One region of the Methylobacterium sp. 1973 genome, then DNA from elsewhere that is predicted to be linked to it. Evidence: riboswitches for the same ligand, from Rfam matches in the RefSeq annotation. Region 1 holds a riboswitch; the other holds the start of a gene.
The links. A riboswitch is a leader RNA that binds a small molecule or an ion and turns the genes downstream of it on or off. The one in region 1 is predicted to bind thiamine pyrophosphate.
Positions count from the first base shown of each region.

Region 1 (6,531 bases):
GGCGTTCGATCCGTGCTACGACGTCAGCCCCTCGGACAATTACATCCGCGTCGCAACGGGCCTGGACTATCTCGGCGCAGCCCCGATCCGCGGCAGCCGCACGGGGGGTGGCACTGAAACACTGGACGTGAAGCTCCGGGTCGAGCAAGGCAGGACCGCCGCCCAATCCTGATCGTTCAGACACCGGTCCGCCGGCCGTAGGAGAACCCGAAGACGATGACCTACTGCGTCGGTGTCCTGGTCGAGGAAGGGCTGGTGATGGTCGCCGACACCCGCACCAATGCGGGGCTCGACGATATCTCGACCTACCGAAAGCTGCACCATTTCAACGTGCCGGGCGAGCGGGTGATGATGCTCGCCTCGGCCGGTAATCTCTCGATCACCCAGTCTGTTCTCAGCATGCTTCAGGAGGGCGTGCCCGGCGAGGAGGACGACGAGCCGCCGCAGAAGCTCGTCGAGGCGCCGACCATGTTCCAGGCCGCGCAGCTGATCGGCCGGGCCATCCGACGGGTGCGGGCGATCGAGAAGGACGGGTTCGAGGCGGCCAGCATCCGGTTCTCGATCTCGCTGCTGTTCGGCGGCCAGATCGGGAATGGCGAGATGCGCCTGTACCTGATCTATTCGGCCGGCAATTTCATCGAGTGCAGCACCGATGCGCCCTTCCTTCAGATCGGCGAGCACAAGTACGGCAAGCCGATCCTCGACCGGGCGGTGAGATACACGACCGAGCTGTACGACGCCCTGAAGGTCAGCCTCGTCTCGATGGATTCGACCATGCGGTCGAATCTCGGCGTGGGGCTGCCGATCGACATCGCCTTGGTTCGTCGGAACGCACTGACGCTGGAAGTGAATCACCGGATCGAGGCTGGTGAGGGCTACTTCCACGACCTGCGCGAGCGCTGGTCGGCGGCGCTCCGGGCCGCGCATCGGGCCATCCCGCGGCCGCCTTACGGGCCGGCGGACAAATAGGGCTTGCGCGAGGATCCGATCCGGCGCCGTGTCCGCGCGGACTCGCGGTTGATATCGCCCCGCCCGTCGTCCCGAGCGGAGCAAAGGGCCCCGGGTCCGTGCCGGTCGCGAGGCCCGTGCGCCGACCAGGTTGCGCCCCTCACGCGGGGGCGCGATCGGCCGAGCTCCAGGCCTTCAGGACGGCCTGCGCGGCCTCGGCCGGCTCGCGCGCTCGCATCAGCCCACCCATGATGGCGACCGCCGCCGCCCCGGCGGCCCGGCATCCGCCGATTCGGTCCGCGTCGAGACCGCCGAGCGCCACGATCGGAAGCTCGCGATCGCAGGCCGCCGCGAGCCCCGCGAGGCCGAGCGCCGGGCCGTAGCCCGGCTTGCTGGCGGTCGCATAGATCGGGCTGAGGGTGGCGTAATCGGCGCCGGCCGACGCCGCCTGGGCAACCTCGTGCGCCGCATGGGCCGACACGCCGATCAGCGCCCGCTCTCCCAGCGCCGCCCGTGCCGCCGCGATGGCCTCCGGTCCCGAGCCGCCGCCGAGATGGACGCCGTCGGCCCCGAGGGCGCGCGCCAACGCGACGTCACCGCCGACCGTCAGGACGCCTTTCGCGGCCCGCACGCGCTCTGCCACGGCCTCGCCGAGGCGCCGACGGGCGTCCGTCTCCAGATCGCGATCCCGGAACCAGATCCAGCGCCCGCCGCCATCGAGGATCGCCTGCACCGTCTCGGCGAGCGGCCGTGGATGCCCGTGCCGGTCCGTCACCGCGAGCAGCGGCGACGGCAGCGCCCTCACGAGCCGACGAGGCCGAGCTGCGGGCTCGATGGCTCGGCCCGGCCGCGGCGGGGAATGCGCCCGGCGCAATACGCGTCGCGTCCGGCCTCCACCGCCCGGCCCATGGCGCGGGCCATGCGCACGGGATCGTCGGCCTTGGCCACCGCGGTGTTGATCAGGCAGGCGGCGGCGCCGAGTTCCATGGCGATCACCGCATCCGAGGCGGTGCCGATCCCGGCATCGACCACGACCGGCACCTTCGCCCGGCGGCAGATCAGTTCGAGATTGGCCGGGTTGGCGATGCCCATCCCGGACCCGATCAGTGAGCCCATGGGCATCACGGCGGCGCAGCCAATATCCTCCAGGCGCTGGCATACGATCGGGTCGTCGTTGCAGTAGGGCAGCACCACGAAGCCGTCATCGACGAGATGGCGGCAGGCCTCGATCAGCTCCATCACGTCCGGGTAGAGCGTCTCCCGGTCACCGATCACCTCGACCTTGATCCAGTTGGTATCGAGCGCCTCACGGGCGAGTTCGGCGGTCATGATCGCGTCGCGGGCCGTCTCGCAGCCGGCAGTATTCGGCAGGAAGCGCTTGCCCTTCAGGATCTTGACCGTGTCCGAGCCGTGGCCCTGCAGCGAGACCCTGCGGATCGAGGCGGTGACCACCTCGGCGCCGCTCGCCTGGACGGCGTCGCGCATGATCGCCTGCGTCGGATAGCCGGCGGTGCCGATGAACAGTCGCGACGACAGGCTCACGCCGGCGATGGTCAGGCTGTCATCCCCACCTTCGGGACGCAGCGGCGTATGGGTCTGATCCATGCTCAACCTCCCTGCATGGCGCGAACGATCTCGACGCGGTCGCCCTCCGCGATCCGGGTTTCCTCCCAGTCGCGGCGGCGCAGCACCCGGCCGTTCAGCGCGATGGCGACGCCCTGCGGGCTCTCGATGCCGCTCTCCGCGGCCTCGAGGCGGAACAGCGCGTCCACCGTCTCGGCCGCGCAGTCGCGCGGCTCACCGTTGACGACGAGCTTCATGCCGAGGCCCTCAGCGCGTCCGGCTGGCCGAAGCGCAGGCGGGTGAAGGGACGGGCGACCTCGGGCAGCGCGCCGTGCAACACCAGCGCGGCGATCGCCTCGGCGGTGACCGGGGCGAGCAGGTAGCCGTTGCGGTGATGCCCCGTGGCGGCGACGAGGCCCGGTGCGATGGTGTCGAGGATCGGCGCGTCGTCGTCCGAGGTCGGGCGGTAGCCGCTCCAGACGGCCTCGACTTCCATCTCCTCGATACCGGGCAGCACCCGGCGGGCGCCCTCCAGCAGCGCGTAGAGCCCGCCCGCGGTGACGCCGGGCCGGAAGCCGCAATCCTCCACGGTCGCGCCGACGATGAGCTGGCCGTCGCTTTTCGGCGCCATGTGGACCTGCTCGGTCCAGACCATCCGCGCGAGGGTGCCGGTGCGGGCGGTGGTGCGCAGCGCCAGGGACTGGCCCTTCAGCGGGCGGACCGGAAGGGCGAGCGCGTCGGGGAGCAGACCGCCCTCCCCGCTCCATGCGCCGGAGGCCAGGATGACGGTCTCCGCGGCGACGACGCGGTCGGCGGCGCGGATCCCGGTCACGCGGCCGCCCGACCAGTCGAGGGTGGTGACGGCGGTCCGCTCCACCAGGATCACGCCGGCCCGGCGACAAGCCTCGTTGAGGGCCTCCATGACCAGACGGGGATCGACCTGATGGTCCAGCGGGCAGTGGATCCCGGCGGTGACGGAGGGGCGCAGGCCGGGCTCCAGGCGCCGCACCTCGCTGCCCGGCAGCCAGGTGGCGTCGAGTCCCGAGCGGCGCTGCAGGTCGTAGCGGAAGCGCAGGCGTTCGACCTCGTCGCGGCCGACCGCCAGCACCAGGGTGCCGTCGGCCCGATAGTCGATGGTTCGGCCGGACTCGGCCTCAAGGGCGTCGCGGAAGCCGGGCCAGAGCCGGAGCGAGTCCAGGGCGAGCGGCAGAAGCGGGTCCGAGCCGGGCTCGTGCTCGGCGGCCGGAGCCAGCATGCCGGTGGCCGCGAGGCTCGCGCCCGCGCCGATCGTCTCCCGCTCCAGCACGGTCACCGTGCGGCCGGCCCGCGCGAGCCGCCACGCGATCGACAGACCGATCAGCCCGCCGCCGATGACGGCGACGTCGGTCCGCGCCGGCAGGACGGCGGGCGCGACGACGCTCTCGGGATTGCGGCGGCGGCCGATCGGTGAGGCAGGTCGGTCGAAGGGCACAGGCATCTCCGCGGATTGCCGTCGCGGGGAGCGGGCCGTGCGCTTCTGCCAGAAGCTGTGGCCTGCCTTTCGGGCGGCCGCGGTCCAATCCCTACGCCGGTATGAGCCGGATCAGGTTCGAAGGATTTCCGCGCCGCACGTCCTGAGGGACGTGCCAGCGGTTTCTCAGCCCCTTGCCGGGGATCTCCCTGGAACAGACGCAGATGTGGCGTCACGGCTTGTGTCGGTCAACCCCGCGCCGCCGCCCCTGCATCATTCCCGTGACAATCCGCGGGTCGCGGTGACAGTCCAGACACCAAGCGGACCGGAATCGGCGCGCGGACAGCGGTCGCGATAGGCGGCGCGCACCATCCCTTCACGCGTCTGGGATCTGATCGCCGGGATCCCGGACCTCCTCCGGGCGCCGGCACTCCACGTCACGGGCGAATTTGCGTGCGCACAATCCTGTTGATCTGCATGCTCGGCTTTCTCGGCGTCACGGCCGTCCTGAAGGTGCGCGACGGCATGCGGGCGGCGCCGGTCGCGCTCGCCGTCGCACCGCCGCCGGAGCCGGATCTCGCAGACCGTGCCGCCGCCGGTGTGGCCCTCCAGGCTGGCCGCAACGGCCACTTCTTCGTCAACGCTCTGCTGGACGGCCGTTCACTGCCGATGATGGTGGATACCGGGGCGAGCGCCTGCGCGTTCTCCGAGGAGGATGCCGCGCGGATCGGGATCCAAGTCGCTGCGTCCGACTTCACGCGCGTCTGGAACACCGCGAACGGGACGGTTCGCGTGGCGCCGATCCGGATCGCGATCGTGCAGATCGGATCGATCACGGTGCGAGACGTCGATGCGGTCGTGATCCCGCGCGGGCTCCTGTCCACCAGCCTGCTGGGCATGTCATTCCTCAGACGCCTGCGCGATTTCGGCGTCTCCGGCAGCACGATGACTTTGAGGGGCTGAAACGCCCGAACGCCCATGCCGATCTCTGGGGTCGCGGTGCGCCAACGGCGGCTGGCGCGGCCCGTCTCCCCGGGATCGGCTGCGGGACCAGGTCGATCACGCGGCCGATCCTGTGCGGAAAATATTCGGTGCGCAGGCCACGGACGGCCCGATGATGGATGGTCCCCGACCGGTTGAATAATTCAATCTTTCTCGGTTAATTTATAGATCTTAGTGTATTTTGTTTGAATATTTCTGAGTTTGACCCCGATAAAGCTGCAAATACGCCGATCAATCAGAATTGTCATGGAGCAATCGGTCGTTTTGTCAATGCGCTGATGTGGTGCTAGTAGCCGTGATGACTGCGCGTTCGAGGCGTGAGTGCATGACGGGGCGGCTTCAGGATGAAGAATCGCGAATCCACGATCTGCTTATCGATGATCGTGAAGAACGAAGCCCACGTGATCCGTCGGTGCATCGACTCTGTTCGTCCGATCATCGATCATTGGATCATCGTTGACACTGGATCGACGGATGGAACACAGGATATTGTCCGTGCCGCGCTCGCGGACATACCGGGGGCCCTGGTCGAGCGCCCCTGGGTCGATTTTGCCTTCAATCGGAACGAGGCCCTGAAACTCGCGCGGCGTCACGCGCAGTACGCTCTGATCATCGATGCGGATGATGAGCTGGTCATCCCGGCCGACTTCACGATGCCGAAGTTGCATGCGCCCGGCTATCGGTTCGAGATCATCGACGAGCAGACGCGATACTGGCGCACCCAGTTGGTCAGATGCCGGGAAAACTGGCGCTACCGGGGCGTCCTGCACGAATTTCTCAGCTGCCCCGGCGTCTCCGAGACACCGGTCCTTCCCCTCGCGATGCGCCGGGGTGATGACGGCGCCCGTCACCGCGACACCACGGCGGACGCGCGGGATATCGCCGTTCTCAAGAAGGCGTTGGCGGTCGAGACCGATCCCCACATGATCGCCCGATACACGATGTACCTCGGGACAACGTATAATGCTGCTGGAGAATACAGGAAAGCTCTCGAATGCTTTCTGAAACGAGCAGAGCTGGGCGGATGGGACGAGGAGGTCTATTACAATCTGCTGATGGCCGCCGTGAACGCGGAGCGCCTCGATGAGCCGGAGGACAGGGTGTTGCAGCTCTACGAGCGCGCGACCTCCGTCCGCCCCGCGCGGGCGGAAGCGCGCCACGGGGCCAGTCGGTTCTGCCGGTTGAGGAAGCGGTTCGCGGACGGATATCGATACGCGGAGGCGGGCCTGGCACTCGAACTTCCGAGCGAGGGGATTTCCCTGAATCCGTGGGTCTACGAATACGGCATACTCGAAGAGTTCGCCATCAACGCGTACCATATCGGCCAGTACAGCGCGTGCGGACATGCCTGCCTGAAGATCCTCGAACGGAGGCATGTCCCGAAGGAGGTGGCCATACATGCCGGCGCCTTGGCCCGGGCGGTGATGGCGAGGATGATCGACCCGGTCTGGGGTTGCCGACACAACCCCTACACTCTGCCGTTCGCGCCGAAGTGGTGAGTCCGAGCGGCGCACGGATCGGCTGCGGGCCAGGGTTCACGGCGGACGGGTGGGACGGCTTCCTGACGC
Region 1 is NZ_JBEPLA010000006.1:191,791-198,321, reverse strand. It holds gene ABIC70_RS13990 (transglutaminase family protein) at 1-172, shown strand, start outside; gene ABIC70_RS13985 (proteasome-type protease) at 217-969, shown strand; gene ABIC70_RS13980 (thiamine phosphate synthase) at 1,109-1,753, opposite strand; gene ABIC70_RS13975 (thiazole synthase) at 1,750-2,553, opposite strand; gene thiS (sulfur carrier protein ThiS) at 2,556-2,768, opposite strand; gene thiO (glycine oxidase ThiO) at 2,765-3,988, opposite strand; TPP riboswitch at 4,053-4,181, opposite strand; gene ABIC70_RS13960 (TIGR02281 family clan AA aspartic protease) at 4,415-4,924, shown strand; gene ABIC70_RS13955 (glycosyltransferase) at 5,341-6,462, shown strand.

Region 2 (6,531 bases), on a different contig from region 1:
ACTCCGAGCCGCGACCGTGATGGCCTCGCCGATCGCGACGGCCTTGGCGACGCGCTGGATCATGGATGGCACGGCGGAGGCCATCGTCCAGTTCGTTCGCGAGGAATCGGCCGCGCGCCAGCGCATCGCGGCCGCGATGCTTCCGGCCGGGACCTATACTGCCGACCCGCATGCCTTCCACGTTTGGATCACGCTGCCGGAGGGCTGGACGCGCTCGGCCTTCGCCAGCCAAGGTCGGTCGGCCGGGCTCGGCGTCATCGGCAGCGACCCGTTTTGCATCGCGGGGACGCCGCCGGAGGCGGTGCGTCTCTGTCTCGGCGGCCCCTCGACCCGGCAGCAGATCACGCACGGATTGGAAGTGCTCGCCCACGCGCTCGAAGGCTCGCCGGCCCTGGCCTCCGCCTATATCTGACCCGTCCGAGCCGCGCACAGGTCGAAGTGACCTGACCGGCCGGCTTTGGGCCGGGCTGATTGAGGGGATCAGCCAGGACCGGAGGAGTCGGACATGCGGCGAGGCCGGAAGACGGGTGCGCGACAGGTGGTGCTGAAGCTGCGCCAGATCGAGGTGCGGATAGCCCAAGGCAAGAGCTTGGCGCCGGCGTGCGAGGAGGCGGAGATCTCCGCGCAGAGTGATAACTGCTGGCGCAAGGAGTGAGACGTCTCAAGAAACTGGCTGCGGCCCTCGTCGAGCGCCGATGGGTGTGGCGCCATCGGCTTTCCGGGATCCGGCTTGCTTCGACGTCGCGCTCCGCAAGCATCGTTGGCGCGATCACCCGGACGATGATTGGCTTGCCGAACTTGTTCCGCCCGACGCTGACAGTCCAGCGCACCTGGTCAGGAAATACGGAGTTGATGGTCGATCGAAACTGACCATCATCTTTCGGATAGGCGGCAGGTGATCCAAAAGATCGCCTATTGCCGACATCGGCCCACGAGCGCGATGAAAACCTGGTCGCTGTACTTCGTTCGTATCGATAAACAATCGGAATCGCGAATAAAATCTAAGAACTGACTTGGTCGTCTCGACTTTCAACCAAGCCTTCGTTCCGGCAGGAAGGCCTGCCGTCCCATTCTCCGGCGTGCGGAACCTTCCGGGCCAGCTTTCCTACTTCCGGCTCGAAACAATGGCGCCAGCCTTCCTGCGGAACGAACGAAGGTACGAAGTCAGGATGACCGAATGCTTTGAAGGAACGGGCTGGCAGTTGAGGGGAGGGGATTGTTGCAGCCTCGCGTCCGGTCAGACGATCAGCCACGGCCCTCGCGCGGCTCCTTTGAGCCCGGTGGTCCCTCAGGCCCATCGGACGATGGTTATTCCTTCGCGGGACGTGCCTTGCAGCCGCCGAACATTAGCAGCTACCCCAGACGAAATGCCGCACTGGAGAGGCTGGGTCTATTGTCCAATCGTCGTACGAGAACAGTCGCCGGCTGATGAGCAGCGAACGACGATGCTGCCTGATACCTTGGACAAGTGAAAAAGTCTTTGGAGCGGGCGATCGGGATCGAACCGACGACATTCAGCTTGGGAAGCTGACGTTCTACCACTGAACTACGCCCGCCCACATGACTGGTCCGGATCCGGCGTTGACGACGGTCGATCCGTCCGGTCCCAGGCCTTCATGTGCGCCAACCGTCTAGCAGTTCGACGGTGATGGCGTCAAACGCATGGGAACCTCTCAGAGCGGCTCCGAGGCCCGAAAAATCTCACGCGAACTGTCCGCGGCACATAAAAGGATCACGGTTCCGAGGGCGATCTTCCTTGTGCTGCCCGGCGAAGGCGCGATGGGTTCGGATACGCCTTGCGATCCGGTGGAGGCGCTGACCTGGATCCCCGATTTCGCGGCCCGGCATCCGACCCCTGCATGGCCGTGCGCGCGAATCAGCGCGATTTCTGTGTGCCCTGGACGGCAGTGAGCTCGTCGTCTCGAAGCCGGTCGATCGGAATCCCGGCCCCGGCGCCGCCTGTCGAGAACAGCCTCCTCGTCGCGTGGCGGCTTGCTCTGGTGGCTCTCCTGTCCCTGGCGCGGTTCAGCCCGGGCCCCGCCCGCTGCGTCGGGCCGCTGGCTACGCGTCTGACCGACGGCGTTCAGGCGACGCGGGAGAGGCTGCCGGTGGTCTGTGCCCCCTGCGTGCCGCGTGCGGAATCGTAGGCGCGATTGCGCAGAGCGGTTTCGCTGGGGAGTTGATCGATCACGTTGCCGGACGCGGGATCAACCACCTGGAAGACGATCGTGCTCGTGTCCGGGTCCTGAATGTAGCGCGCCTTACCGCCGGTTGCGCCGATGTCGAGCTTCACCGCGGGTTCGAGGGGCGCGGATGTGCTTTGGGGCACGGGGGCCTCCTGCGTCACGGCGGCGGCGGCCGTCGCGCCGAGGGCGTCGAGGCCCTGCGGCCCCGACGTCGGGGGTGTCAGCGGACGGATCTCCATGGCCGGTCTCCTGCGATCCTGTGATCGAAGGATTGAGACGGGCGGCTGCCTAACCAGCGGTTAACGGCAGCAGGCGATCCACCGGATGGTGGCTCGCGGTCCGAGATGCGATGAACATCCCGTTAGCGTTGCGACACAAATCCGTGCGGCTTTCTCCCCGAGAGGCGGCTCGTCGCGCATCTGATCCGTTCACCCGCGACCGTACCCCGGGCCATTCCGTGTTGTCCGGAGGGCGGTCGGGGCAGATATTTTCCGATGTTCGCCATCGCGATGCGCGCGCTCGCCGTGCAGGAGACTGGAGACGATCGGGGAAGCGTGACCCGTTTGTCCGCAGGCCTCGCTGCAAGATCGTTGCGCGGCTCAATGCCATCTTCGGGCGCGGACCGGTCGATGTCGGACGCGCCTGCATCATCGTGATCGCATGCGCAGCCGAAGTGCTGCATCCGGTGCCCATTTTCAGGATCGGGATACCCGCTTGCTCAGCAAGGCCGCGTCGGGCGGCTACGGGGCACCTGACAGGAAGCGCCTGCGACTGGAAACGCTCCGCTCTGTCCAGGCGGATCAGAGAAGGATTTGCGCCCCGATCATCGAACTGGGCACCCCGCGGGCCGTCGGCATCGCCGCGGATCAGATGCGTGCGGCGATGCGCGGTACCAATGGCGCCCGACCCGGAGCGGTCCTCGACATCGAGGCCCCGTGCGGTGGAACGCCGGGGCGGAACGGCGGCACGCCCGCATCCGGATCGGACCGGGCGTGCCTTGGCCTCACTCGGCGGCGTCGACGTAGAGCTTGCCGCCCTCGGCCAGGAACTCCTCCGACTTGGCCCGCATGCCGGCTTCGGCCTCGGCCTTGGACATCGCGGGCGACGCGCCCACGACTTCGCCGGCTTCCTCCATCGCCAGCACCTCGGCGCGCAGATCCTGGGTGATCTTCATCGAGCAGAATTTCGGCCCGCACATCGAGCAGAAATGCGCGACCTTGTGGGCGTCCTTCGGCAGGGTCTCGTCGTGGTAGCGGCGGGCCGTATCGGGATCGAGGCCCAGGTTGAACTGGTCCTCCCAGCGGAAGTCGAACCGGGCGCGGCTGAGCGCGTCGTCGCGCAGCTGCGCGGCCGGGTGGCCCTTGGCGAGGTCGGCGGCGTGGGCAGCGATCTTGTAGGTGATCACGCCGGTCTTCACGTCGTCCCGGTCGGGCAGGCCGAGATGCTCCTTCGGGGTGACGTAGCAGAGCATCGCGGTGCCGAACCAGCCGATCATCGCGGCGCCGATGCCCGAGGTGATATGGTCGTAGCCGGGGGCGATGTCGGTGGTCAGCGGCCCGAGGGTGTAGAACGGCGCCTCGCCGCACTCCTTCAGCTGCTTCTCCATGTTGACCTTGATCTTGTGCATCGGCACGTGGCCGGGGCCCTCGATCATCACCTGGCAGCCCTTGTCCCAGGCGACCTTCGTCAGCTCGCCCAGCGTCTCCAGCTCGCCGAACTGGGCGGCGTCGTTGGCGTCGGCGATCGAGCCCGGGCGCAGGCCGTCGCCCAGCGAGAACGACACGTCGTAGGCCCGCATGATGTCGCAGATCTCGTCGAACCGCTCGTAGAGGAACGATTCGCGGTGTCCGGCCAGGCACCAGCGCGCCATGATCGAGCCACCGCGGGAGACGATGCCGGTGACGCGCCGGGCGGTCAGCGGCACGTGGGCGAGACGCACCCCGGCATGGATGGTGAAGTAGTCGATGCCCTGCTCGGCCTGCTCGATCAGCGTGTCCTTGAAGACCTCCCAGTCGAGCTTGAGCGGGTCGCCGCCGACCTTCTCCAGCGCCTGATAGATCGGCACCGTGCCGATCGGGACCGGGCTATTCCGGATGATCCACGAGCGGATGTTGTGGATGTTGCGGCCGGTGGACAGGTCCATGACCGTGTCGGCGCCCCAGCGGATCGACCAGACGAGCTTCTCGACCTCGTCGGCGGCCGAGGAGGTCACGGCCGAGTTGCCGATATTGGCGTTGATCTTGACCAAGAAGTTCCGGCCGATCGCCATCGGCTCCAGCTCGGTGTGGTTGATGTTGGCCGGGATGATCGCCCGGCCGCGGGCGATCTCGTCGCGCACGAATTCGGGGGTGATGAAGGGCGGGACCGAGGCCCCGAAGCTCTGGCCGTCGGCGAGTGCGGCCTCGGCGCCCGCGAGCATCTTCTCGCGGCAGACGTTCTCGCGATGGGCGACGTAGATCATCTCCTCGGTGATGATCCCCGCGCGGGCGAACTCGTACTGGGTCACCCTCTGGCCCGGGGCCGCCTTGCGGATGGTCCGCTCGGCGGGGCAGGGGGCCACGAGCTTGTCGCCCGCGAAGCCGTTATCCTCGGGCTTCACCGCCCGCGGGGCGACGGCCGCGTAGCCGCGAGCCGCGATCCAGGGCTCGCGCACGCCGGGGAGGCCGGCATTGAGGTCGATCCGCGCGTCGGTCTCGGTGTAGGGGCCCGACGGGTCGTAGACCCGCACCGGTTCCTCCTTCGGATCGGAGAGGACGATCTCGCGGTAGGGGACGCGGATGTCCGGCCGTCCGGCCGGGCTCGCATAGGCCTTGCGCGATCCGGTCACCGGACCCGTGGTCACGGTCTCCGGGCTGCCTTTCACATCCTTGGGGAGAACGGGTGCGTTCATCGTGGGCCTCTCCTCGTGCTGGAGCAGTCCGGTCCACGCGATGGCCGAGATGAGATGGGGCCGCGCGACATGCGACCGCAGGTTCCCGTCCCTCCGCCGGTATGAGCCGGATCAGGTTCAAGGGTCAGGGCAGCGTGCCCAATCTCAGCCCCCTGCGGGGCTCCCCTCGGAACGGTTCCAGACTCAGGCGCGCGGACGGCTTTGTCAATGCTGACCGGGCGCCCTAGAAAACACATCCCGAAAACCGTTCGATCGAACGCATCCGCTTCTCAACCCCACGGCCTCCCCCGCATCGCATGCGTCTCCTCGCCGGCCTCCTGCTCGCCGTGCTCCTGCTCTGCGGGTTGGCCTGCGCCGCGCTCGCCCTCGGACAGCGCCGCTTCCTCTATCCGGGCGCCTTCAGCGCGCCGACACCCTGGCCGGTGCCGCCCGGGGTCGCGACGATCACGGTCGCGACCTCGGATGGCGAGACCCTGCACGGACTGTGGCGGCCGCCGCGGCCGGGCTGCGGCGTCATCGTCAGTTTCCACGGCAATGGATCCCGCCCGGAACCGCACGCGGAGCGCTTCGCCGCGGAGCCGTGGCGGGCGCGCGGCTGGGGTCTGCTGACCGTGGCCTATCGCGGCTATCCCGGCTCGACCGGCAGCCCCAGCGAAGACGGCCTGATCCGCGACGGCCTGGCGGCCGTGAACGCCGCGCGGGCACAGGCGCCCGATGCGCCGATCCTGCTGCACGGCCATTCGCTGGGGGCGGCCGTTGCGGTCGCAGTCGCCGAACGGGTGCCGACGATCGGGCTTTACCTGGAGGCCCCGTTCGACTCGATGATCCACACCGTGCGGCTGCATGTCCCGCTAGTCCCCATCTGGCTCCTGCGCGACACATACCGCTCGGACACGCGCATCCGTGGCGGAACTGCGCCGGTTCTGATCGTGCAGGGACGTGACGACACGGTGGTGCCGCTCAAGTTGGCGCAAGGCCTCGCCGCAGCAGCCGGCCCGCGGGCGCGGATCGCCGTGATCCCGGGCGACCACACGTCCATCCTGGGGGGGCGGGACCGAGAGGCCGAGGCGATGTTCAGAGAGCGTGTCGGTCCGACCTGCCCGCAGCCGGCCGATCAGCAAGGATAGGAGCGGGGGGCGCGTGGTCGGACGGCGCTCGCAGCGCTGGAGCGCCGAGGATCCGGACGCACCGGGTGCGCAGGGCCGGCCCGAGCCGGTCTGCCCGCTCTGTGAGCGCCCGATTCCGCATCGCGCTCGCTCCAGCCTCCATCACCTCACCCCGAAGCTCAAGGGCGGAACCCATCGCGGTACCGTCCGCCTGCACCAGATCTGCCACTCGGCGATCCATGCACGCTACAGTGAGGCCGAGATCGCCAAGCGCCTGGCCGATCTCGAAGCCCTGCGGACCGATCCGGAGATAGCCCGCTTCCTCGCCTGGGTGCGCGGCCGGCCGGAC
Region 2 is NZ_JBEPLA010000010.1:157,230-163,760, reverse strand. It holds gene ABIC70_RS19720 (aminotransferase-like domain-containing protein) at 1-412, shown strand, start outside; partial or broken gene ABIC70_RS19715 (IS3 family transposase) at 506-652, shown strand; tRNA gene ABIC70_RS19710 (tRNA-Gly) at 1,482-1,556, opposite strand; gene ABIC70_RS19705 (hypothetical protein) at 2,084-2,425, opposite strand; gene thiC (phosphomethylpyrimidine synthase ThiC) at 3,190-5,076, opposite strand; TPP riboswitch at 5,148-5,253, opposite strand; gene ABIC70_RS19695 (alpha/beta hydrolase) at 5,373-6,203, shown strand; gene ABIC70_RS19690 (HNH endonuclease family protein) at 6,217-6,531, shown strand, end outside.
Region 2: another riboswitch for thiamine pyrophosphate. It lies ahead of thiC (phosphomethylpyrimidine synthase ThiC); the one in region 1 lies ahead of thiO (glycine oxidase ThiO).